Regions from separate parts of the Agrobacterium sp. 16-2014-1-2a genome, predicted to be linked through region 2. Evidence: riboswitches for the same ligand, from Rfam matches in the RefSeq annotation. Region 2 holds a riboswitch; each other region holds the start of a gene.
The links. Region 2 has a riboswitch for cobalamin ahead of ACQZ45_RS11940 (ABC transporter substrate-binding protein). Riboswitches for the same ligand answer to the same signal wherever they lie in the genome.

Region 1 (8,092 bases), on a different contig from region 2:
GACGAAAGAACTCAAGTGATGCGCGCCATTCTGTCCATCGATCAGGGCACCACCAATTCCAAGGCCATTCTCGTTTCTGAAACAGGAGAATTGCTGGCGCGCGGTTCATCGCCGGTCGGCATCACCTATCCGCAGCCCGGCTGGGTGGAGCAGGATCCGAACCGTATCTGGGCCTCGGTGCGCGAAGCGATTTCCGCCTGCCTGTCTTCGGCACCCTCTGCCGTCAGCATTGAAGCCATCGCCATTTCCAACCAGCGCGAATCGGTGACGATCTGGGACGGTGAAACCGGCGAGCCGCTCGGCCCGGTCTTGAGCTGGCAATGCCGTCGCACCGCGCAGGAATGCACCGATCTCATCGGCAAGGGCCATTCCGAACGTGTCATGGCGCTGACCGGCCTGCCTATTGACCCGATGTTTCCCGGCGCCAAGATGCGCTGGCTGTTGGAGCGTGCGCCGAAGGGCCGCAGCCTTCGCCTCGGCACCATCGATAGCTGGCTGATCCACTGCCTGACCGGCGGCAAGGTGCATGCCTGCGACGCCTCCAACGCGGCCCGAAGCCAGGTGCTCGATCTCAACCGGCAGGTGTGGAGCGAAGAGCTTTGTGACCTTTTTGGCATCGACATCAACGCCCTGCCCGACCCGCGCGACAGCAGCGGCGACTTCGGCGTGACATCAGGTGTTCCCGGCATCAAGGACGGCACGCCTATTCTGGCTGCCGTCGGCGACAGCCACGCCGCCCTCTTCGGCCACGGCGCCTTCAATCCCGGTGACGGCAAGGTGACGTTCGGCACCGGCTCATCGGTGATGACGACCCTGCCGGATTTCATCGCGCCAGAGCGCGGCATCACCACGACAGTTGCCTGGAGGATTAACGGCAAGCCGACTTTCGCCTTCGAGGGCAATATTCTTGTGTCTGCCGCCTCCCTGCCGTGGATGACGGACATTCTCGGCCTGCCAGATGTCGCATCTCTTGTGGAGCTTGCCGCAACCGCTGAACCAGATGGCCCCGGTTTCGTCCCGGCCTTTGTCGGCCTTGGCGCGCCCTATTGGGATTCAGATTGCCGCGCGCTATTTTCGCAGATCAATTTCAGCACAAGTCGCGCGCAGATGGCCCGCGCCGTTACCGATTCCATCGCCTTTCAGGTTTATGACGTCTTCTCGACCATGCGCGCGCAGTCGCCCTCCGGCTTCGGACAGCTGTTCGTGGATGGCGGGCCGAGCCAGAACCGTTTCCTCATGCAATGCGTCGCCGACATGCTGGACCACCCCGTCATCCAGCGTGACGCGCCGGAAGCCTCCGCGCTTGGCGCGGCCTATCTTGCCGGCCTCGCACTCGGTCTATGGAGTGATCTCGACGCCATCGCCGCGCTCAACAGTCACGGCAACGCCATCGCGCCTTCGTCCGGTGACGGCAGGCAACGGCTTGCCGTCTGGCGCGACGCGATTGCGCGCTCGACGTTACCTGTGACGTCGGGTAAGGGTGAATAAAAATTCACCCTGGAGGGCTTATGGGCAGGATCAACGAACTTCGGATGATATCCCGCGTGGCGCAGATGTATTTCAGCGAGCACAGGCGGCAGGCGGAGATTGCCGAACATCTCAATCTTTCGCAGGCCACCGTCTCGCGCATGCTGAAGCGTGCCGAAACGGAAGGTATCGTGCGCACCAGCATCATTCCGCCGCCCGGTACCTATAGCGATCTTGAAGCACAGCTTCGCGAACGCTTCGATCTGCCGGAAGCCATTGTCGTCGATTGCAGCGAGGATCGCGACGGCGCGATCATGGCCCGCATCGGCGAGGCTGCCGCGCATTTTCTCGAGGTGACGCTGTCGCAAAACGAGATCATCGGCGTTTCCAGCTGGAGCCAGACGATCTTCAAGATGGTGGAAAACATCCATCCGCTGAAGGGCGCCAAAGCGCGTTACATCGTCCAGACGCTGGGCGGCATGGGCGATCCTTCCGTGCAGACGCACGCGACCCAGATCACCACCCGGCTGGCGCGGTTAACGGAGGCCGAACCGAAATTGCTGCCGGTCCCCGGCGTCGCCACCTCTCGCGAGGCCAAGCTTTTGATGCTGGCCGATCCCTTCGTGCGCGAAACCATCGATCTTTTCGGTTCGATCACGCTCGCCATCGTCGGTGTCGGTGCCGTCGAGCCATCGGAGCTTCTTGCCCGCTCGGGCAATATCTTTTCCGCCAAGGAGCTTGCCGATCTCGCACAGGCGGGCGCCGTGGGCGATATTTCGCTCAGGTTTTTCGACAAGGACGGCAAGCCCGTCAAGACACCGCTCGATGACCGGGTCATAGGCCTTCCGCTGGAGAACCTTGCCAATGTCGACCGAGTCATTGCACTCGCCGGCGGCTCGAAAAAGACCGAGGCGATCGCCGGCGCGCTCAGAACCGGCGTGATCGATGTTCTCGTCACCGACAAATTCACCGCCGAACGACTGGTCGGCACATAAACATAGCCGTTATCCCATAAGGAGGAGACATGAGGCGCTTTGAAGGTCAATCCGTATTCGTGACTGGAGGCAACAAGGGCATCGGTTACGGCATCGCCCGCCGTTTTGCCGAGGAAGGCGCGAAAGTCGCCATCGCCTCTGTCGACAAGGACACCAATGATGCCGCCAAAAAGCTGGCGGACGAAACCGGCTCCGTCACCCATGGCGTGATCCTCGATGTGCGGGATGCGGCGGCGGTGCGCGAGGCCTATGGCACAGCCGAAGAGGCAATCGGTCCGCTTTCCATCTCGGTCCAGAACGCCGGCGTCATCACCATTTCGAAGATCGAGGAGCTGACGCAGGAACAGTGGGACTTCAACCTCGATGTCAACACCAAGGGCGCGTTTCTGTGCTGCCAGGAGGCGATCCGCCGCTTCCGCGCAAGTGGCACCAAGGGCCGCCTGGTTAACACCGCCTCCGGCCAGGCCCGTCAGGGTTTTATCTATACCCCCCATTACGCCGCTTCAAAATTCGGCGTCGTAGGCCTGACGCAAAGTCTGGCCAAGGAACTGGCGCCCGAAGGCATCACCGTCAACGCCATTTGCCCCGGCATCATCCACACCGAAATGTGGGATTATAACGATCGAGTCTGGGGCCAGATGCTCGGTGACTATAAGCCCGGCGAACTCATGGCCGAATGGGTGCGCAACATTCCTATGCGCCGCGCAGGAACACCAGCCGAAGTGGCAGCCTTGGTGGCGTTTCTCGCCTCCGAGGATGCGGCCTACATCACCGGCCAGACAATTAATGTCGATGGCGGGCTGATCATGTCGTAGCACTCAACCAATCGATGACGGCATCTGCGTTCTTCTCTGGCGGATGGACCGGGTAAAAGACATGCTTGATAACGCCCGTTTCGATAATCATCGTGAGCCTCTTGAGCAGTGTCAGGCCTCCAGCCTGGAAAGTTGGAAGGCGAAGGGCTGACACCAGAAGGAGTGAATGATCGGAAATCAGAGGAAACGGCAGGTGAAGCCGCTCTGCTGCCTCTCGCTGATACTCCGTGGTCTGCGTAGAAAGGCCAAACAGACGCGTTGCTCCCAATGCCTTCAGTTCAGCGAAATGATCACGGAAGGCACAGGACTGTGGTGTACATCCCCTCGCGCCGGGTATTGCGTCCCATCCGTCAATAGCCTTGCCTCCGGGCGGGCTTGTCCGGGGGGTAAGCATAGACCACGGTTAACCCCGGCTCACGCAGATCGACTACCGTGCCATCCGTCGCAACCAAACCAATGCTAGGCAACTCCATCCCGGGTAAATGCCTGGCTGCTCCGTCGTCACGTGGGGTAACTAATTGCTCATCCCCGCCGGGTTCAATCATTGCCACCTCGTTGCTCTTCCTGTCTGTCGACGTTGCGAAGTTAGCCGATTTTCATACTACCGCAATGTCTAGTGCGCAGGTGCAAAGCTGCCGTAGCGATTCGCGCATTCAGCCTTGATGGAATACGAACGCCACACCTTCATTCGATTTGACAAAGTCACTGATTGCCAAGTCTCTGGCCGATAGTATCGTTTTGGAATTTTCGCTGAAGCGATGTTCTGGGGCAACGGCTTCTTTGTCTTGGGATCGCTGCTACCGGGTGGCCACCACTTTCCCCATTTCCACAAGGCAATTGCTGCTCTCGGCAAATACGTCCTGCTGACTGAGACCCACTTTTTTCGGCGATCTTAGCGGCCGTCGTGCTCCCGAGATTTTCGGCGTCTGGGAAGTTGTTCTGTTTGGTGAAAGTCACGAAGACGTCGGTGGCGTTGGAATAAATGTCTTCCAACCGAGACGTTTGGCGCAGACACTCAGCAGAAACAGGGCCGATTTTTAGAGAACAGGCGGTCTTGGCAGCTTTGCGCCAAGAGGCGGACATCCGTCGAAGCTGTCAGGATGATCCGCGCCGTGACCTTATAGCCATTCGTAAGTCTCCCAGCGTTTGTCGCGATGGGCGCGGTGGCGGCGAACGGCTGCCATCCGCAGGTTCAGACTATCAAAAAACTAAACAGTGAGCTCTCTTCGGACGATCTCAGCTCCTGCGCTCAAGGAATTCAGCTTGTCTCTTGCCACACGACGAGACACGGGGGCCATGCCGCAATTGGTGCAGGGGCAAAGTTTATCTGCGTCGACAAACTTAAGCGCCTTGCGCAGCGTTGCAGCGACTTCCTCCGGGGTTTCGATGGTATCGCTTGCCACATCGATGGCCCCAACCATCACTTTCTTACCTCGAACAAGGTCCAGAAGATCCATGGGGACATGAGAATTGTGGCATTCGAGGGAGATCATACCGATGCCGGATTTCTGCAGCTTGGGGAGAGTTTCCTCATACTGCCGCCATTCTGACCCGAGTGTCTTTTTCCAATCCGTATTGGCCTTTATGCCGTAACCGTAGCAGATATGGACGGCGGTCTCGCACTTCAGCCCTTCAATTGCCCTGTCCAAAGTGGCGACACCCCAGTCATTCACATCGTCAAAGAAAACGTTGAAGGCAGGTTCGTCGAACTGGATGATATCGACGCCGGCAGCCTCCAATTCCTTTGCTTCCTCGTTGAGTATCACGGCAAATTCCCAGGCAAGCTTTTCACGGCTCTTATAATGGCCGTCAAAGAGAGTATCGATCATCGTCATCGGACCCGGCAACGCCCATTTGATGGGTTGTTTGGTCTGCTGGCGCAAAAACTTGGCGTCTTCGACGAACACGGACTTCTGGCGAGACACGGCGCCGACGACTGTCGGGACACTCGCATCGTAGCGATCGCGAATTCTGACTGTCTCGCGTTTTGCAAAATCGACCCCGTCGAGGTGCTCGATGAAAGTCGTGACGAAATGTTGGCGTGTTTGCTCGCCATCACTGACGATGTCGATGCCGGCCTGTTGCTGATCGTCCAGTGAAAGGCGCAGGGCATCTCTCTTGCCTTCCAGTAATTCCTCGCCCTCCAGCTTCCAGGGCGACCACAGTTTTTCGGGCTGCGCAAGCCAGGAGGGTTTCGGCAGGCTGCCAGCGGTCGATGTGGGGAGAAGTTTCTTCACGGTGGGACCTCTTCTAAGTGATGCTCAAGCGGGGCGGTGAGCAAACAATTGCTCAAGGACGGCGCGGTATGGCTTGATGAAGTGTTTTTCGGTGAACTTACCCTGATCCACCGCCAAGCGATTTCGTTCGTCGCGATCGTAAATGACCCTGGTCAGCGAATAGTCCTGGTGCTTCAGGTTGGGCTGGTAAAATGTCCCGGCTGCTGCGTTCGCATTGTAGATTTCGGGGCGATAAATTCTCTGAAACGTTTCCATCGTGCTGATGACGCCGATTAGCTCAATATTGGAGTAGTCGCCCAGCAAGTCCCCAACAAAGTAGAAGGCCAACGGCGCAACGCTGCCTGCAGGCATGAAGTAGCGAACCTGCAATCCCATTTTCCCGAAATACTGGTCGGTGGACGAGAACCCATTCTGCCGGTATTCGACGCCCATGACGGGGTGATGATTTTCGGTCCGGTAATAGGTCTTGCTGGTCGAGGCGCTGATGCAAATGACCGGCGGCTTGCGAAAGTACGAGCGGTAGGCATCCGACCGCAGAAAAGACTTGAACAGGTTTCCATGCAGGTCGCCGAAGTCGGCCGGAATGCTGAAGGCAGGAACGCTCTTGTTATGCTCCGGCAGCACAATGCTGAAGTCGTAGTCTCGCACATAGGAGGAGAAGTTATTCCCCACAATGCCGTCGATACGTTCACTGGTTTTGTGATCGATGATCGTCGTCTTCAGTATCTCGATGAGGGGAAATTTTTCACCTGCGACATCGAAGCTCATATCGACCGAAATGATCTCCAACTCGACCGAGTATCGGTCCGATTTGGGATTATCCCAGTGAGCGAGGGCGTTGAAGCGGCTGTCGATCATGCGCATGACATTGCGCAGGTTTTCCTGCCGCTTTTCACCCCTGGCCAGATTGGCAAAATTGGTGGTGATGCGCGTATGTTCTGAAGGACGATAGTCCTCATCGAAGGGTACGCTCGTGATTGTAAAAATGCAGGTCTGAGACATGTTGTGCCCCTATAAAGTTGGGGGCATGGGTCTGCGGACGCATAGCAAGACGGGCCGCGACAATGCAGCCTTTGCTACGGCACACTGGGACACCCCGCCCGTGGACGTTATTTCACCAAAGGCAGGTCTCCTGGCTCACGGATCATCACTTCCGTCCGTCTTCCCGGGGTAAACCAGTGACATATTGGACTTCAGCTCGCCGCTTACAGTTGCGGGGGCAGCGTCGGCTTTTCCGCATGACACGGAGCACCGACTTCCCTCTTAGCCCCGGCACGTTGCGTGCAACGACTGGGGAACCTTAGGCGTGTCGACCATATTGTAAGCCACGTCATCGGTCAACATCATATAACGATATCTTTATGTCCTTAAGTCTACGTTTCCATTGTCGGTTCCGGCCGAGTAGGTTGCATTCGGCGTTGTCAGGCGATTCTCACATACGCGGACCTGGCCGTGGCAAACATCTCGCTCCACGCAGTTGAAAGGATCAGACCACACCACGAGTAGTTCCTAGTGCGGGAGCAGCCTGGTGATACCGTCCAGGCGCCCAGAGCGCGTTCCGCCAGACTTAGTCGCTGCAGAAGAGCCAGTACGTCGATCGACGGTTCAGGAGGCAATTGGGGCAGCTAGAAGGCGCGCATGATTTCGCCGGCCACAGGCGTTTAATTGAAGCGGCCTCGCCGGAGGTTGGGATGCTGTTCGGACATGCCCTACTGTGCCGGCGCAGCGCTAATAAAGGGATCGGCGCTTGAATTAAATAACGAATGAGCGAAGGCAAGCACCCTTAAATTGCGGGCCGATAACATCACGGGCGCGTATCCGCAACAGCACCGCCGAATTTGTGCTCGGGCCTTCGAACCGCCCCATGTCGTTGAAGGTGCACAGGAAGTTCCGATCCGCACCGGGCATCTGACAGGTCTGGCAGTGGGCGGTATTCGGCTTCGTTAATCGTACCGTCAGGCTTGAATCACTGGAACTGCTAGTCGGCAGTCAACGTTGCGGTTTTACGCTTTTCGCCGCTTTCAGCAGCGTCATGCGTCCCAGTTTTCAATCTCCGGCGCAACGGCCTGGAGCAATATCCTCCTGCTGCCGCCGAGACGGACAGTTATCCCTCACAAAGACGAATACAACCGCTTTTTCTAAGAAAAGGGTTCCAGCCTTTCGCTGCAAGGATTGCCCAGGCAGTAGCCCCGACATGCGGCAACCTGAAATATTTGAAGTCGGCAAATGTCGAGGTCGGCCCGATCATCAGCCCGGTCGTCAGTTCGTCCCCGACTGTCGCGTAGATCAGGTTATCGGGAGATATTTGTGCGGCAATGGTGGCAAGCAGCGCCTCGGCCCGGTCGGCATCGCCGGCCTGCTGAAATGCCAGCGCGGCCTGGGCCGTACCTTCCAGCCACACACCATCCCGATCGTCGTTAAAATCAAAACCTCCCGCAACCGCATAATGCCGATCAACCCAATGCAGAACACGCCCACCGCGGCCCCGAAACTCCGGCACCGCGAGAATGGGCCAGAGCTCGGAATCTATTCCGGACTGGCTCGAGTTGGGTGTGTCGCTTCCGGGTAGGCTGCCGAC
Region 2 (8,092 bases):
GCCATTGGCGGTTCCAACGACCGACGGGAAACCGACGAGACGCTCAAGGATTTCGATTGCGTTCAATGGTCGTCTCCGCTGACCGGATTGTCATCCCGAAAGCTTAGAATGGACTGCGACGTTTATCTGCTGAAATGCGAATGATTTCGGTAGATTGTTGTGACCTTCCAGTGCTTTCAGAAAATTCGTGCTGGCGTAACCGGCTACCGTCGGATGTCGTGGGCTAGGCCGGGACCGGATGAAGGTTGTGAGCCGTAGGGGATGAGGGCCGTTGGTTATGGACCTGCTCAAAGTCGATAGTTTCGAGCTGCGGACCGTGGATATCGCGGACGTGGATGCCGATCATCTGCATGCACTCTCCATGGCCGTCGGATGGCGATATCACGCGAATGAATGGTGTTTTCTGCGGCAATGCGGCGTGGGTCTCGCCGCGCTCGATGAGATCGACCGTGTTGTCGCAACCGCGATGCTCTTTCCCTATGATCAGGGGTTTGCGACGCTCGGCATGGTCATTGTTTCGCCCCGTTTGCAGGGGCATGGCGTAGCACCATGGCTTGTGCAGAAACTTGTCGCAAAATTCCCCACTGTCTCCCTGCGGTTGAACGCGACGGGAGCGTCGCGGCGGTTGTTTTCAAGGTTGGGTTTTGCCGGTGATACGGAAAAAGTATATCTGTTCCGGGGAAGGGCGAATTGCCTTTTCGAGATACCGCCGCCCGGCAGAAAACAACGAATAGAGCCGTTATCCGCAGGTCATCTGACTGATGTGGTGGAACTAGACCGGGCGGCTTTTGGCGTTTCGCGCCGGAACGTTTTGCAGCGACTTTTGACGCAGAATGCGGGTTACGGTGTGTTTGAGGCGGACCGTCTTACCGCTTTTGCGCTGCGCCGTGCGGCGGGGCGGGGCCACATTATCGGTCCGGTCGTTGCGGGTGCGGACATCGATGCGATTGCGCTCGTAAGGCGGCATTTTACCGATCTGGACGATGAGCTGGTGCGTCTCGACACCATCAGCGACAACAATCTCTTTATTGATTTTATTGCGCAATCCGGCTTGGTGGTGATTGAAACCCTTACCACCATGTCCAAAGACGCGCCGCAACCGGCGCCTTCCGGCGCTACAAAAATTTTCGCGTTGGCGGGTCCGTCTTTGTGTTGAGCTGCAGCACTATCGCAATTGACGCCCCGGCGCTTGCCCCTTATGTCAGAAAGCGACGGTTCCTGAAGCCGAAGGGCAAAGGGATTAATAGGGAACATGGTGCGGGTGATTTCTATCGCCCAATGCCGTGGCTGCCCCCGCAACTGTAAGCGGATTGCCGTTCATCCTCGTGACGCCTGAAAAGCGTCATGCCACTGCACCCTTCAAGGTGCGGGAAGGCAGATGAACGGCGTATATTCGTGAGCCAGGAGACCTGCCGTCATAATATTGACCATCGTTACGGGCGGGGATGCCCGGAAGAGGAGCTTATTATGACCTTTCCGTCCGCGGAAACGTATTTAGAGTCCCGTTCTCCATCTCCACACTTGTTGTCGCTCTGTCACTACGCGTTTTGACGCGCGGCCTGCGGATCACGCCACTTTATTTAGACTGGAGAACATATGTTTCATTTCAAACGCCTGCCGGTTTCCGCCGGTCTTCTGGCTGTCGCATTAGCGGCCTTGCCCGCCGGTGCCGCTCAGGCTGCCGAAACCGCCTATCCGCTGACGATCAATAGCTGCGGCCACGAAATCACCTTCAAGCAGGCGCCCGCCCGCACAGTATCGGTCGGCCAGAGCACGACCGAGGTTCTCTATCTGCTCGGCGTGGCCGACAAGGTGGTAGGCACGGCGCTGTGGATCGGCCCGGTTCTGAAGGGTTACGAAGACGCCAATGCCAAGGTGGAGCGGCTTGCCGACAATGATCCGAGCTTCGAGGCGGTGGTTGGCAAGAGGCCGGACCTCGTGACGACGCAGTTCCAGTGGCAGATCGGTCCCGAAGGCGTTGTCGGAACACCGGAGCAATTCGCCGAACTCGGTATTCCCGTTTATACTTCGCCTGCCGATTGCATGGGCAAGGACAATTCCGGCGGCGGCGACGGCGTGCGCAAGTCCGTTTTCACCATGGACCTGATCTACCAGGAGGTCCGCGACCTTGCGAAAATTTTCAACGTGCAGGATCGCGGCGAGGAAGTCGTTGCCGACCTGAAAAAGCGTGAGGAAGCCGCCCGCGCCAAGATCGCTTCGGCGAATGGCAAGATTTCAGCAGTCTTCTGGTTCTCCAGCGCTGAGCTGGATATCGATCCTTACGTGGCGGGCCGCAATGGTGCGCCGGGTTACATCATGTCCGCGCTCGGGCTGAAGAACGTTATCGAAAGCGATGAGGAATGGCCGACTGTTGGCTGGGAAACCATCGCCAAGGCCAATCCGTCCGTGATCGTTGCCGGCAAGATGGACCGCCGGCGTTTCCCCGCCGATGACGTCGCCGTCAAGCTCAAGTTCCTCGCTACCGATCCGGTTGCCAGCATCATGCCCGCCGTCAAGGCGGCCCATGTCTTCGAAATGGACGCGCAGGCGATGAACCCGACCATCCGCACGATCGAAGGCATTGAAACGCTGGCCGAGGCGATTTCCACAGCCGGTCTCGCCAAGTGAACGGTCTTTCCGTCAATCTTGGCAGGGCGGGTCTGGCTTTTGCCGCACTCGCCCTGCTGCTCGTCGCGCTGATGGCCGGTGCGGCCATCGGCGAGACTGCCATTCCGTTCGACGTGGTGGCAAAGACCATTGCCAATCGTGTCTTCCATGCGGGTTATCCGCTGGAGCCGCTGGATGAGGGCATCGTCTGGAGTTACCGCCTCAGCCGCGCCGTTGTTGCCGCGTGCTGTGGCGCCTCGCTGGCGCTGGCCGGTGCGGTGCTTCAATCACTTCTGCGCAACCCGCTCGCCGATCCCTATATCCTCGGTATTTCCGCAGGCGCCTCAACCGGGGCCGTGGCCGTGGCGCTTCTGGGCTTAGGGGCGGGGTTCCTGACGATGCCGGCCGGCGCCCTGATCGGGGCTTTTGTGGCTTTTTCGCTTGTCAGCCTTCTGGCGGTGCGGACAGGGCACGGCAACAGCGCCATCATCCTGGCGGGGGTCGCCGGTTCGCAACTGTTCAACGCCATGACGTCGTTCATCGTCACCAAATCCGCCAATGCCGAACAGGCGCGCGGCATCATGTTCTGGCTGCTGGGCAATCTTTCGGGCGTGCGCTGGCCGGATGTCTGGCTGGCTTTGCCCGTCAGTATTGCGGGTCTTGGGGTGTGCCTCTGGTACGCACGCGCGCTTGATGCTTTCGCTTTCGGCGGTCAGGCAGCAGCTTCGCTCGGTATTCCGATGCGCCGGGTCTATGCGGTGCTGATCTCGGTTTCGGCGGTCATGACGGCAGTCATGGTGTCGCTGGTCGGTTCCATCGGCTTCGTCGGTCTCGTCATCCCGCATGCGGCGCGCATCTTCGTTGGCGTTCGCCACGGCATGTTGCTGCCGGTGACGGCCCTGACCGGTGCAATTTTCATGATCATCGCAGATATCCTCTCGCGCACCGTCATTCCGGGGCAGGTGCTGCCGATCGGCGTGATCACTGCGCTGGTCGGCGCGCCCGCCTTCGCCTTCATTCTCGGGCAGAAGAGAGGCCGGTCATGAAATTATCCGCCCACGATCTGCATTTTCATGCCGGCAATCTCGACATCGTGCGCGGGGTTTCGCTGGAGGTCGCCCCGGGCGAGTTTCTGGGTATCATCGGGCCGAACGGTTCGGGCAAAAGCACGCTGCTTTCCATGCTGGCCGGCATTCGCATGCCGCGTCGGGGTCATGTCATGCTTGGTGAGGAACGGCTTGCCACATTCGGGCGGCGCGAACTTGCCCGCAGGCTGGCCTTTGTGGAGCAGCAGGCCGAAACCACCGAGCGCATCAGCGCGCGACAGGCCGTGGAACTGGGGCGCACGCCCTATCTCGGCCCGCTTTCCGCATGGTCGCCAAAGGACGACGCCATCGTCGATGCGGCGCTCGGAAATGTCGATATGGCGGACAAGGCCGAGCGAAACTGGCATCACCTTTCCGGCGGCGAACGCCAGCGCCTGCACATTGCCCGCGCATTGGCGCAGGAGCCGCATATTCTGCTGCTGGACGAACCGACCAACCATCTCGATATCGGCCACCAGATCGGCCTGCTCGATCTGGTGCGCAGGCAGGGACTGACGGTTGTGGCGGCGCTGCATGATCTCAATCATGCCGCCATGTTCTGCGACCGCGTCGCCATCATGCATCGCGGTGAAATGATCGCTGTCGGCCCACCGCGCGAGGTCCTCACCTCTTCGACCATCGCCGATGTGTTCGGGGTGCAATCCGTCGTCACCACGGATGAAAGCGGATTTTCACATATTCGTTTTCTGCCGGCCCACGGTGCGGCCGATCACGCAAGGAAAGCAACGGCACGATGATGAAATTGAAAAGACTTGCAAATCTCCGCTTTTGCGCCCGACAGCTTTGCGTTTCCGCGGGACTTGCCATGGTTGTGGCCACAGGGTTTTCCATTCAAGCCGGAGCCGAGACCTTCGAGGTGAAGATGCTGAACCGTGGCGAAAAGGGCTCAATGGTGTTCGAACCCGATTTTCTGGAGATCGCTCCCGGCGACCGCGTGCGCTTCGTGCCGAGCCACAAGAGCCATAATGCCGCGACGATCGATGGTATGGTTCCCGAAGGTATTGAAGGTTTCAAAAGCCGGATCAACGACGAATTCGAGACCGGCTTCGAAAAGCCAGGCTTTTACGGCATCAAATGCTCGCCGCATTACGGCATGGGCATGGTCATGCTGATTAAGGTGGGGGACGCGGTTTTGCCGCAGAGCTACAGGACGGTAGAGGTCCCAGGCCGGGCGAAGCCGCGCTTTGAGGAGCTATTCGAGCGGGCGGAAAAATGAGGTCCCTGCATCGCGTTTTCATGCGTCATGCCGGACTAGATCCGGCATCCAGCCACGGCGCGTCTGCACCGTGAGAAACTATTATTAAGCGATCAAGGACTTGGTCGCACTGGACCCCGGATCACATCCGGGGTGACGGAGAGCTGGGCGGCAGCTTGGTGGCTTTGGTCGCCCTATCCCTTGCCGGACGTGTGCGGCTTCACAGCGCATACTGCATAACGGTGCTGCAATCCCCGCAAGATGCCTTTCAGCAGACTGAAATTTTTTGCCTGGGCACGATGAATGGCCTGAAGTTCCTGATCGATGGCAACGGGCTCGAAGCCGGTTTCACGCAACAGCGCCGCAACGTCACCAGCTCTTGCACCCTGTGAAAAATAGACCCGCGATAGAATGCTGTTGAAGGTGTTTTCCGGATCCGCCGGCTTGTGCGGCTGGTCCGGCTTCACAAGGCCGATGCTTTCCAGACCCGCCGCCAGCTTCTTGACCAGTCTTTCGCGCCAGCCGGTGTTGACGAAATCGCCATCGACGATCAGCAGGCGTCCGCCGGGTTTCAAGACACGGAACCATTCGGCAAAGCTTGCCTTCGGGTCAACCAGCGTCCAGACCAGATGGCGGGTGATGATGACGTCGGCGCTTTCGTCCGGCTCCATCGTGTTTTCGGCGTCGCCGACAAAAAAGCGGATATTGCGCCCGCGGGTTTTCGCCTTCGCCCTTGCAAGCTCCAGCATGGTTTCCGACCAATCCATGCCGGTGACCTGAAAACCGAGATCGTCCATCAGGTGCGAGATAACGCCGGTGCCGCTGGCCAGATCCAGCGCCTTGCGGCCTTCTCCCTGGCCCAGATGCTTCAAAACCAGCGCGTGCCAGGCCTCGCGCTCTTCTTCGGAGAAAATCTCATGACCCGGGGAAAGGTCGAAAGTCGCGGCGCGGCCGGACCAATAGGTTTTGATTTCGTCTCTCAGACTGTCGTTTTTGCCATAGTGGATAGTGTCGATCATCGGTCTTCAGCTCACATACCGGTCAGTTAAGAATGGCTCTAAAACATAAAACTTGACTAGTATAGTCAGAAAATAATACAGCCGCGCCAGTCAACACTGGAGAGCAATATCCGATGCGCATCTCAGCCAAATCCGCGGCACTTGCCCTTGGCCTTCTCGTATCCGCAGCGTGGCCTGCATTGGCCGAAAAGGTCACCGTCAAGGATGTGACCGGCCGCGACGTGGAAGTCAATGTGCCCGTTTCGCATGTGATCCTCGGCGAAGGCCGTCAGATCTATTTCCTGGCGGCGCTCGACAAGGAAAACCCTTTCCAGCACGTTGTCGGCTGGCGCGACGACCTGGCGAAAGCCGACCCGGAAACCTATGCGGCCTATCTTGCCAAGTACCCTGATATTGCCAAGCTGCCGACCTTTGGCGGCATGAAAGACGGCACCTTCGACATCGAGCAGGCCATTTCGCTGAAGCCAGACGTGATCCTGATGAACATCGACGCGAAGACCGCGACGCAGGAGGCCGGTTACATCGAGAAGCTCGAAAAGGTCGGCATCCCGCTTGTTTACGTCGACTTCCGCGAAAAGCCGATGGAAAACACCGAGCCGAGCATGCGTCTGATGGGCCAGCTGACCGGCAAGGAAAAGATCGCCGAGGACTTCATAAAGTTCCGCGCGGACTCCATCGCCAAGGTCACCGATACGCTCGAAAAGGCCAATCCGAAGAAGCCCGTCGTGTTCGTCGAACGCGCCGGCGGTTATTCCGACGATTGCTGCATGTCCTTCGGCAACGAGAATTTCGGCAAGATGGTCGAACTCGCCGGCGGCATCAACATGGCCAAGGACATCATTCCCGGCACGTTCGGCAACGTCAATCCGGAACAGATCATCGCCTCCAATCCGGAACAGATCATCATCACGGGTGGCAACTGGAACGGTTATGTTCCCGGCGGTAACTGGGTCGGTGTCGGTTATGGCGCGGATATGAAGGAAGCCCACCGCAAGCTTGAAAACCTGACCAAGCGCCCGGCTTTCACCGGGGTACAGGCGGTCAAGAACGGCAATGTCCACGCCATCTGGCACCAGTTCTACAACAACCCATATCAGTTCGTGGCCATTCAGGAAATCGCCAAGTGGCTGCACCCGGACCTCTTTAAGGATCTCGACCCCGAGGCGACCTTCAAGGAGCTGCATGCCCGCTTCCTGCCGCTCGACTACAAGCCCGGTTACTTTGTGTCGCTGAAGGACACGAAATAATACAGGGACGGTGAAGGGGAGCGCCGTCCGATCGATGGATGAAGCCGCAGCCATGCGGCTTCATCATTTTCTTTTGGAACTAAGAGGACTTCTCATGCGGCTTAACGCTCTCAGGCATCTTGCGGTGCTGGCTTTGTCTCTTCTCGCTTTGCCGGCTTATGCCGGAGAAATCACCGATGTCACCGGACGCAAGGTCGAGCTGGACCTGCCTGTCAAACGTGTCATAGTCGGTGAGGCGCGCCAGATCCACGTCATCGCGGCGCTCAAGGGCGACCAGACCTTCGACACCATCGTCGGCTGGCGTGACGATCTCCTCAAGAAGGACCCTGACAGCTACGCCGCCTATGTCGAGCGCTTTCCGCAGATCGAAAAACTGCCGCGCTTCGGTTATGTGCCGCAGGGCGATTTCAGTCTGGAAACGGCCATTACCCTTTCGCCTGACGTGATCACCCTCAATCTGGAAGCGGAAAAATCCGCCAAGGAAAGTGGTTTCGAAGAGAAGGCCGCCGCCGCCGGAATCAAGATCGTCTATCTCGATTTTCGCATCAATCCCGAAAAGAACAGCGAAGCCTCGATTGAAATTCTCGGGAAAATGTTTGGCGCGCAAGAGCGCGCAAAGGAATTCATCGCCTATCGCCGTGCAGAAATCGCCCGCGTGACCGACCGGCTCGCCAGCGTCAAAGACCTGAAGCGTCCCGGCGTCTTCATCGAGCGCGCGCCCGGCATTTCCGGTGAGGACAATTGCTGCCGCACCTTCGGCCCGGTCAATTTCGGCGCAATGGTCGATCTCGCTGGCGGCGATAATATTGCCGACGGCATCATCAAGACGACGTTCGGCGATCTCAATCCCGAGCAGCTCGTCGTTGCCGATCCGGATCATGTCATCGTAACCGGCTCAAACTGGGCGGCTGAATCCGA
Region 3 (8,092 bases), on a different contig from region 2:
CTTCGCTGCCGGGAAGGCCGAAACGCATGTCGTTCGGCCTTTCATCAAAAATGCGCACCAGAATGCCGTGCAGGCCAAGGTGATCGAACAGTTCTTTGGCCCGGTGGTCCCGCACCAGGGTAAACAGGGACGTACCGCCGGCAATCTTCAGGCCCGCTTTTTCCAGCAATTCACTCATACGCTGTGCTTCTGCCGCAAGCCGGAGGCGCATGGATGATTGCCATTCCCTGTCCGCCAAAGCCTGCGTCGCGATGTTGAGCGCCGGCCCGGATACTGCCCAGGGGCCAAGCCTTGCCTCCAGTTCCGCAGCGATGTCGGGATGCGCAAGCGCAAAACCGAGCCGGACCCCTGCCATGCCATAGAACTTGCCGAAGGATCGCAGTACCACCAGCGCGTCGTGCCCTGCGACATTTGCAAGACTTTCCGTATGTCCCGTCTCGATAAAGGCCTCGTCTACGACAAGCAGGCCGCCTTTGCGGCGCATCGCCTCGGCCAGCGACAACAAAGCTTCTCGATCCGTGATGCGACCATCGGGGTTGTTGGGATTGACCACCACCGCATAGTCGTAAGCTGACAGATCACTAATATGGTCTACCTCGGTCACGGTCAGTCCGGCCATGCGCGCGGTTCGGGCATGTTCGGCATAAGCGGGTGAGAGCACGGCTCCGCTTTTCGCTCCGCGTTCGAGTGCCAGGTGAGCCAGCAATGGCATCAGCATCTGGGTGCCGGGGGACAGTGCCACATGCCCCGTGGATGGTGCGCCGAAAGACGCGACGGCCAGCCTTTTCAATTCTTCGGCCGCGTCAGGCTCCGGCAGGCGGGCAAATGCGCTGGCGGGAACGGGAGAATGCGGGTAGGAGTGCGGATTGATCCCGGTCGACAGGTCGATCCACGGTTCCGGCGCTTCAGGAAACATCAGGCGCGCCTTGCCGAGATTGCCGCCGTGACGGATCGCAGCCTGCGCCTTTTCCGGTACCTTATCGCCCATGTTCTTCGCTCTCGCTTTTCTGTCGCTCTTGATCGAACGCCTGACTGGATATCCGGACTGGCTGTTCAAACGCATCGGTCATCCCGTCACCTGGATCGGTTCGCTTATCGCGCTGCTGGACAAAAAATGGAACCGGGAGAGTGCTTCATTTTCGCAGCGCAAGGCGGCAGGCGTCGTGGCGCTTTCCGTTTTTCTGGCGCTGACGGTGCTTGTTGCATGGTTAGTGCAATCGGTTCTGCTTTTATTGCCCCTTGGTCTGTTGCTTGTTGCGGTGCTTGGGGCGTCACTTCCGGCCCAAAAAAGTCTGGAACAGCATGTGGAGGCCGTCGCCATTGCGCTGGAACGCGAGGGGATTGACGGCGGGCGCAAAGCTGTCTCCATGATCGTCGGGCGCGATCCGCAGGCGCTGGATGAGCCGGCAATCTGCCGGGCGGCGATTGAAAGTCTGGCTGAAAATTTCTCTGACGGCATTGTCGCCCCTTCCCTCTGGCTTGGTCTTCTGGGGCTGCCTGGCGGTGCGGGTTATAAGGCAATCAACACGGCCGACAGCATGATCGGTCATCGCTCGCCACGCCATGAGGCCTTTGGTTGGGCGTCGGCCCGGCTGGACGATCTGGTCAATTTGCCGGCATCGAGACTGAGCGGCGGTCTTTTCGTGGTCGCCGCGTTTTTCGTGAAGGGTGCATCACCGAAAGGGGCAATTGCCGCGATACGCCGCGATGCGCGGCATCACCGCTCTCCCAATGCCGGCTGGCCGGAGGCGGCATTGGCCGGGGCACTGGGCTTTGCGCTGGCCGGGCCGCGCTCCTATGGCGGGCAGATGATCGAGGCTCGTTTCATGGGCGAAGGAGGAAGAGCGACACTGGTTGCTGGCGATATTCGCACGGCGCTCAGGCTGGCGAGGATCGCAGACTTCCTGCTGATCGCGCTGTTCGGATTGCTGGCAATCCTTATCGCGCTATAGAAAGCAGTCTGTCGAGATCGAGGTGGTTCTCCATATGGGCCGCCAGGCGATCAAGAACGGCATCTACCTGCGCATCATAGTTCAGTTGCGTGCTCTGCCCACCAAGGCGCTCAAGCCACGCCCCGCGTTGGCGGTCATCCGCAAACAGGCCGTGGATATAGGTGCCTAGGATGCGGCCATCGGGCGAAATTGCGCCATCGGCATGTCCGTCAATGGTCGAAAATGGCAGGTTGCCCGCAGCACCCGTTGTTTCGCCAACATGCATTTCATAGCCGGATAAGGGAATTCCGTCGAAACTCTGTCCCTGCACGGAAACGAGCCTCTTGTCACCGGTCAAAACCGTCGTCACATCCAACAGGCCCAACCCATCGACCGTCATTGGTGGTCCTTCGATGCCGTCAGGGTCGGCAACGGTTTTTCCAAGCATCTGGTATCCGCCGCAGAGACCGAGAACATAACCGCCGCGGCGCACATGTGCCTTGATGTCGATGTCGAGGCCTGCATTTTTCAGCACGGCGAGATCAGCTATGGTGGATTTCGAACCGCAGAGCAGAACCAGCCGGCAATCGGCGGGAATGGTCTCGCCCTGCCGCACTCGGATCAGCTCCACATCCGGCTCCATGTCGAGCGGATCCAGATCGTCGAAATTGGAAATATGCGGCAGGATTGGCACGGCAATGCGGATTTTCGCGCCGGGCTTTTGTTGCGCCGGGCCGGTAAGCCCAAGGGCGTCCTCCGCTGGCAATTTCGCAGCATCGGAAAAATGCGGCAATAGCCCGATGGACGCCCAGCCGGTCTTTTCCGCGATCATCCGCATGCCGTCTGAAAACAGCGTAGGGTCACCGCGAAAGCGGTTCACGATGAAGCCCTCTATCATCGCGGCATCATCGCGTTCGAGAACGGTTTTTGTGCCCACGAGGCTGGCGATGACCCCGCCCCGGTCGATATCGCCGATTAGGATCACGGGAGCATCTGCGGCGCGGGCAAAACCCATATTGGCGATGTCGTTGGCGCGGAGGTTGATTTCGGAAGCACTTCCCGCCCCTTCCACCAGCACCAGATCGGCCTGTTGTTTCAGGTGCTCGAAGCTCTCCAGCACACGCGGCATCAGCCCGGCTTTCATGTGCTGATAATCGGCAGCCTTGGCATTGCCGACAATTTTACCCTGTACGACGACCTGTGCGCCGGTTTCGCTCTGCGGCTTTAAAAGCACCGGGTTCATGTGAACCGACAGCGGAACGCCTGCTGCCCGCGCCTGCAGCGCCTGCGCGCGACCGATCTCGCCGCCATCGGCAGTGACCGCCGCATTGTTCGACATGTTCTGCGGCTTGAACGGCATGACGGACAGGCCACGCCTGATGAAGGCGCGGGCAAGGCCAGCCACCATCAGCGATTTGCCGACATCCGAGCCGGTTCCCTGAAACATCAGCACACGTGCAGTCATGTCAGTATTCTATCCCGGCCTGCGCCTTTACGCCCGCCTTGAAGTGATGTTTGACGAGGGTCATTTCCGTCACCATGTCGGCAGCGTCGATCAACGGTTGTTTGGCGTTGCGGCCGGTAACGATGACATGCAGATCGGATCTACGGTTGGAAAGCGTTTCGACGACCTCTTCCAGCGGCAGGTAATCATAGCGGAGCGCAATGTTCAGTTCGTCGAGAACCAGCAATCCGATCGTCTCGTCGGCCATCAGTGCTTTCGCTTCCTCCCAGGCCTTTGTAGCTGCCGCGACATCGCGCTTCAGGTCCTGCGTGTCCCAGGTAAACCCCTCGCCCATAGTGCGCCATTCCACCCTGTCGCCGAACAAAGTCAGGGCCTGCTGTTCACCCGTCGACCATGCGCCCTTGATGAATTGCACGACGCCGACCCGCCGCCCGGTGCCGAGCATGCGCAAAGCAAGGCCGAAAGCGGCCGTGGATTTGCCTTTGCCAGGGCCGGTATTGATCATCAGCAGACCTTTTTCGATGGTCTTTTCCGCGACTTCGGCATCCTGAACCGTCTTGCGGTTGACCATTTTCTGCCGGTGGCGTTCGGCTTCGCTGTCGCTGATATCGCGTGTCATCGCGTTTTCCTTCTCGTCCAGAGGCGCGGGACCGTATGCCCCCGCCATTCGGAGCGGCGACTATACTCAATTTGCCGCACCCGGCAATCGACAAGCCGGCAGCATTGACCGTCACGCCCGTTCAGCCTAAGGGTAAGGCACTGACGGTCTTTTCCCGGCAACGGGAAAAGCTAAGAGGGAACACGGTTCCACCCCATACCGGGTCATTCCGTGGCTGCCCCCGCAACTGTAAGCGGTAAGCCCGCACTGTGAAGCCACTGGACCATAAAATTGGTCCGGGAAGGTGGTGCAGGGTGTTTTAAAGCCGCAAGCCAGGAGACCTGCCGTTTCAGGAAAAAACGTCTCCCGGGCGGGGTGCTCCGGTCAGCCGGTCGAATTGAATTGCAGCCGCGCTTTTCAGTGCGCTGTTTTCGACATCCGCACCCCGACGAGTTTAAAGGCGCGGAAAGCGGAACGGTTTGGATATTACCACAACATCTTCTTGTGCGGACGGGACAATGGAAGCCAACACAGCTTCTGGCGTGGTCGTTTTTGTCTGCCGAAGCTGTCGCGACGACACCGATCCCAATGCGGAGCCGCGCCCCGGCACCATCCTTGCGGAAGCTGCCATCGCAAAAGCGCGTGACTCCGGCATCGATGTTCGCTCCGTCAATTGCCTTGCCAATTGCAAACGCGGCCTCAGTGCCGTGCTGCGCGGTGCCGATGGCTGGTCCTATGTATTCGGCGGGCTGACGCCCAACGATGCGGAAGACCTGCTCACGGGCGCGCAAATGCTGGCCGTCTCCGCAGATGGCCTGATGCCCTGGCGCGGCCGCCCCGACACATTGAAGCGCGGCATGGTGGCGCGCATTCCCCCATTCGATTTTACCGAGGAGAGATCATGAGCACCCTTCTGGACCGCGTTCCCTGCACCATCGTCACCGGCTTTCTGGGGGCTGGAAAAACCACGCTGCTGCGCGGTCTCCTCGAAAAGCTTGATGGCAAGCGGCTTGCCATCATCGTCAACGAATTCGGTGATATCGGCATCGATGGCGATATCCTCAAGGGATGCGGCATTGAGAGCTGCCCGGAGGAAAACATCGTTGAGCTGGCCAATGGCTGCATCTGCTGCACGGTGGCGGATGATTTCCAGCCGGCCATCGAGCAGATTCTGAGCCGCCAGCCGAAGGTGGAGCATATCCTCATCGAGACCTCCGGCCTTGCCCTACCCAAGCCGCTGGTGCAGGCATTTCAATGGCCGGCCATCAAGAGCCGCGTGACGGTTGACGCTGTGGTGGCTGTTGTGGATGGCGCTGCCCTTGCCGAGGGTCAGGTGGCGCATGACATGGAAGCCCTTGCCGCCCAGCGCGCAAATGACGAAGCCCTCGATCACGACGATCCGGTCGAAGAGGTTTTCGAGGATCAGATCGCCTGTGCCGATCTTATCGTGCTGACCAAGGCGGATCTGCTCGATAGCGCCGGTCTGGAAAAGGCGAAGGCTCATATTCTCGAGCATTTGCCGCGGGCCGCAAAGATCGTCGTCGCCTCGAATGGCGTCATCGATCCGGCCGTGCTGATCGGCCTCGGTCTTGCGGTTGAAGAGGATATCGAAAACCGCCGCACCCATCACGATGGTGAACTCGACCACGAACATGACGATTTCGACAGCTTCGTCATCGACCTGCCGGCCGTGACCGATCCGGAAGCGCTGGCGGCTCGTATCGCCGAGACGGCGGCTGCGGAAAATGTTCTGCGCATCAAAGGTTTCGTCGAAGTATCCACCAAGCCGATGCGCCTGCAGGTGCAGGCAGTCGGTAGCCGCGTCAACCATTATTATGACCGTCCCTGGGCGGCCGGTGAAGAGCGCCGCAGCCGCCTCGTCGTCATAGGCGAAAAGGGCCTCAACCGCGAAAAGATCGAACAGATGCTGGCCGCCTGATAGAAATGCACATTCTCGCCACCACATCTTCGTCTCTGGACGACCTGATCGAGCCGGTTGATCTCAACCAGCCGCGATCGGATGTGGTGATGCTGTCTTTTTCGGCAAGCGATCTTGCCGGGCTGGAACAGGCATGGCGGCAGGCAGAGGGCGCGCTTTCGTCCCTGTCCGCTGCCAACCTCTCCGAGCTTCGGCATCCGATGTCGGTCGATCTGTGGATCGAAAAGACGGCCGAACATGCCCGTGTCATCCTTATCCGGATTCTCGGCGGCGCGGAACGCTGGCGCTATGGCGTCGATCAGCTCAGCACGATGGCGCGGCGACGTGGCATAAAACTTATGCTCCTGCCGGGTGAATGCAGTGAGAGAGACGAAAAGCTCGAAGCGGCCTCGACTGTTGATCGCCAGACGTTGGCGTCCGTCCTCGCCTTCTTCCGCGAGGGTGGGCGGGAAAATATGGACCGGCTTGCCATTGGTCTTGCTGCCCTTGTAAGTGGTGGCGCATGGCCAGATATCGAGGCTCAACCGCTGCCGAAAGCCGGCTTTTACCGGCCGGGTAAAGGCGTCGTGGATCAGGCGGAAGCCTGCGCCGGTTTTCCCGCCGGTGCAGCTGTCCTTCCCATTCTCTTTTACCGCTCCATGCTTCTTGCGGCCGATGCGGCGCCCGTGGATGCGCTTTTTAACGCGCTCTCTCAGCGCGGTTTTGCGCCATTGCCGATTTTCGTCAGCGGCCTCAAGGATGGGGAGGCGATCCGCTTTCTCGAAACCGTACTGCCCGAACTCCAGCCCGCCGCCATCGTTGCCGCCACGGCTTTTGCCAGTCAGATGGACGACAGCGGTAAAACCCTGTTTGACCGCCTCGGAGTGCCGGTGTTTCAGGTGGTTATGGCGACGACGCGACGGGAAGGCTGGGCGGAAAATGCGCGCGGTCTCAACCCTTCCGATCTTGCCATGCATCTGGTTCTGCCGGAACTCGATGGCCGGATTCTTGCTGGCGCAATCTCATTCAAGCAGGTGCGGACTGATGGCGGTATCAGCCTCATCAATGTACCGGAGGCTGATCGCGTCGAACAGGTGGCAAACCGAATCGCTGCCTTTCTGCAATTAAAACAGTCCACGCCACAGGAACGGCGGATCGTCATTCTGATGCCGGATTATCCCGGTGCTGCGCCGGGGCGCACGGGTTATGCCGTTGGTCTCGATGTGCCGCAAAGCGTGCTTGAAATGCTGCGCGATCTGGCCGCGGCAGGATATGTGGTTTCGGATATTCCCGAAACGGCGCGGGCTTTGCTGCGTTGTGTCGAGCAGCAGGAAGCGGCCGTCGAACTTTCAGACTATCGTGATTTTCTTTTGGGTTTGCCTGAAGGGGTTGCCGCCTCCGTGGATAGCACGTGGGGTTCGGCCGAACAGGACGACGTACTAGCCGACGGCGCATTCCGTTTTCGCGTCGCCCGTTTCGGCCAGACATTCGTGGCCCTGGCACCGGATCGTGGGCGAAATGAGGATCGGCGGGTGGATTACCATGACCCTGCCCTGCCGCCACGTCATGCGTTGGTCGCTTTCGGCGCCTGGATGCAGCGTGTCGCAGGGGCGCATGCCATTGTGCATGTCGGTGCGCATGGCACACTGGAATGGCTGCCCGGCAAGACAGTTGCGCTTTCCCGCGATTGTTTTCCTGAAATCGTCACCGGGTCTTTGCCGGTGGTCTATCCGTTCATCGTTTCCAATCCGGGCGAAGCGGCGGTTGCCAAACGGCGGATCGCTGCCGTCACGATCGGCCATGTTCCGCCTGTGCTGGTAGATGCCGGGCTTTCGCCGGAACAATCGGCTCTTGAACAGCTCGTCGACGAATATGCGCAGGCGGATGGGCTCGACCGCCGCCGCCGCGACCGGCTGGCGAAACTGATCGTAGAGAAGGCGCTGGAAACCGGTCTTGCGGCGGATGCCGGTGTCGGTGCAAAGGACGATGCCGATGCGGCGCTGTCGCGCATCGACGCCTTCCTCTGCGACCTGAAGGACTTCGCCATCAAGGATGGCCAGCATGTTTTTGGCCGCAGCCCCGAAGGCGAGACCGATCTTCTGAGGCTTGAAAGTGCTGCGGCGGAAAAAACGGCGCTGCTTGCCGCGCTCGATGGCCGCCATATTGTCCCCGGTCCTTCC

Region 1: linked by a shared signal. The riboswitch ahead of ACQZ45_RS21365 (DUF1852 domain-containing protein) and the one ahead of ACQZ45_RS11940 (ABC transporter substrate-binding protein) in region 2 are both predicted to bind cobalamin.
Region 3: linked by a shared signal. The riboswitch ahead of ACQZ45_RS17320 (DUF1636 family protein) and the one ahead of ACQZ45_RS11940 (ABC transporter substrate-binding protein) in region 2 are both predicted to bind cobalamin.

Annotation. Positions count from the first base shown of each region.
Region 1 is NZ_JBNWBX010000008.1:148,554-156,645, forward strand. It holds gene ACQZ45_RS21340 (FGGY family carbohydrate kinase) at 19-1,488, shown strand; gene ACQZ45_RS21345 (sugar-binding transcriptional regulator) at 1,509-2,462, shown strand; gene ACQZ45_RS21350 (SDR family oxidoreductase) at 2,492-3,277, shown strand; partial or broken gene ACQZ45_RS21355 (peroxiredoxin) at 3,267-3,822, opposite strand; gene ACQZ45_RS21360 (methionine synthase) at 4,486-5,514, opposite strand; gene ACQZ45_RS21365 (DUF1852 domain-containing protein) at 5,539-6,516, opposite strand; cobalamin riboswitch at 6,620-6,832, opposite strand; gene ACQZ45_RS21370 (hypothetical protein) at 7,619-8,092, opposite strand, start outside.
Region 2 is NZ_JBNWBX010000003.1:61,899-69,990, reverse strand. It holds gene argE (acetylornithine deacetylase) at 1-66, opposite strand, end outside; gene ACQZ45_RS11945 (GNAT family N-acetyltransferase) at 278-1,156, shown strand; cobalamin riboswitch at 1,196-1,431, shown strand; gene ACQZ45_RS11940 (ABC transporter substrate-binding protein) at 1,597-2,628, shown strand; gene ACQZ45_RS11935 (FecCD family ABC transporter permease) at 2,625-3,653, shown strand; gene ACQZ45_RS11930 (ABC transporter ATP-binding protein) at 3,650-4,450, shown strand; gene ACQZ45_RS11925 (pseudoazurin) at 4,447-4,929, shown strand; gene ACQZ45_RS11920 (class I SAM-dependent methyltransferase) at 5,103-5,927, opposite strand; gene ACQZ45_RS11915 (ABC transporter substrate-binding protein) at 6,041-7,174, shown strand; gene ACQZ45_RS11910 (ABC transporter substrate-binding protein) at 7,269-8,092, shown strand, end outside.
Region 3 is NZ_JBNWBX010000005.1:289,742-297,833, reverse strand. It holds gene cobD (threonine-phosphate decarboxylase CobD) at 1-988, opposite strand, end outside; gene cbiB (adenosylcobinamide-phosphate synthase CbiB) at 987-1,952, shown strand; gene ACQZ45_RS17330 (cobyric acid synthase) at 1,939-3,396, opposite strand; gene cobO (cob(I)yrinic acid a,c-diamide adenosyltransferase) at 3,398-4,015, opposite strand; cobalamin riboswitch at 4,143-4,357, shown strand; gene ACQZ45_RS17320 (DUF1636 family protein) at 4,513-4,899, shown strand; gene cobW (cobalamin biosynthesis protein CobW) at 4,896-5,933, shown strand; gene cobN (cobaltochelatase subunit CobN) at 5,939-8,092, shown strand, end outside.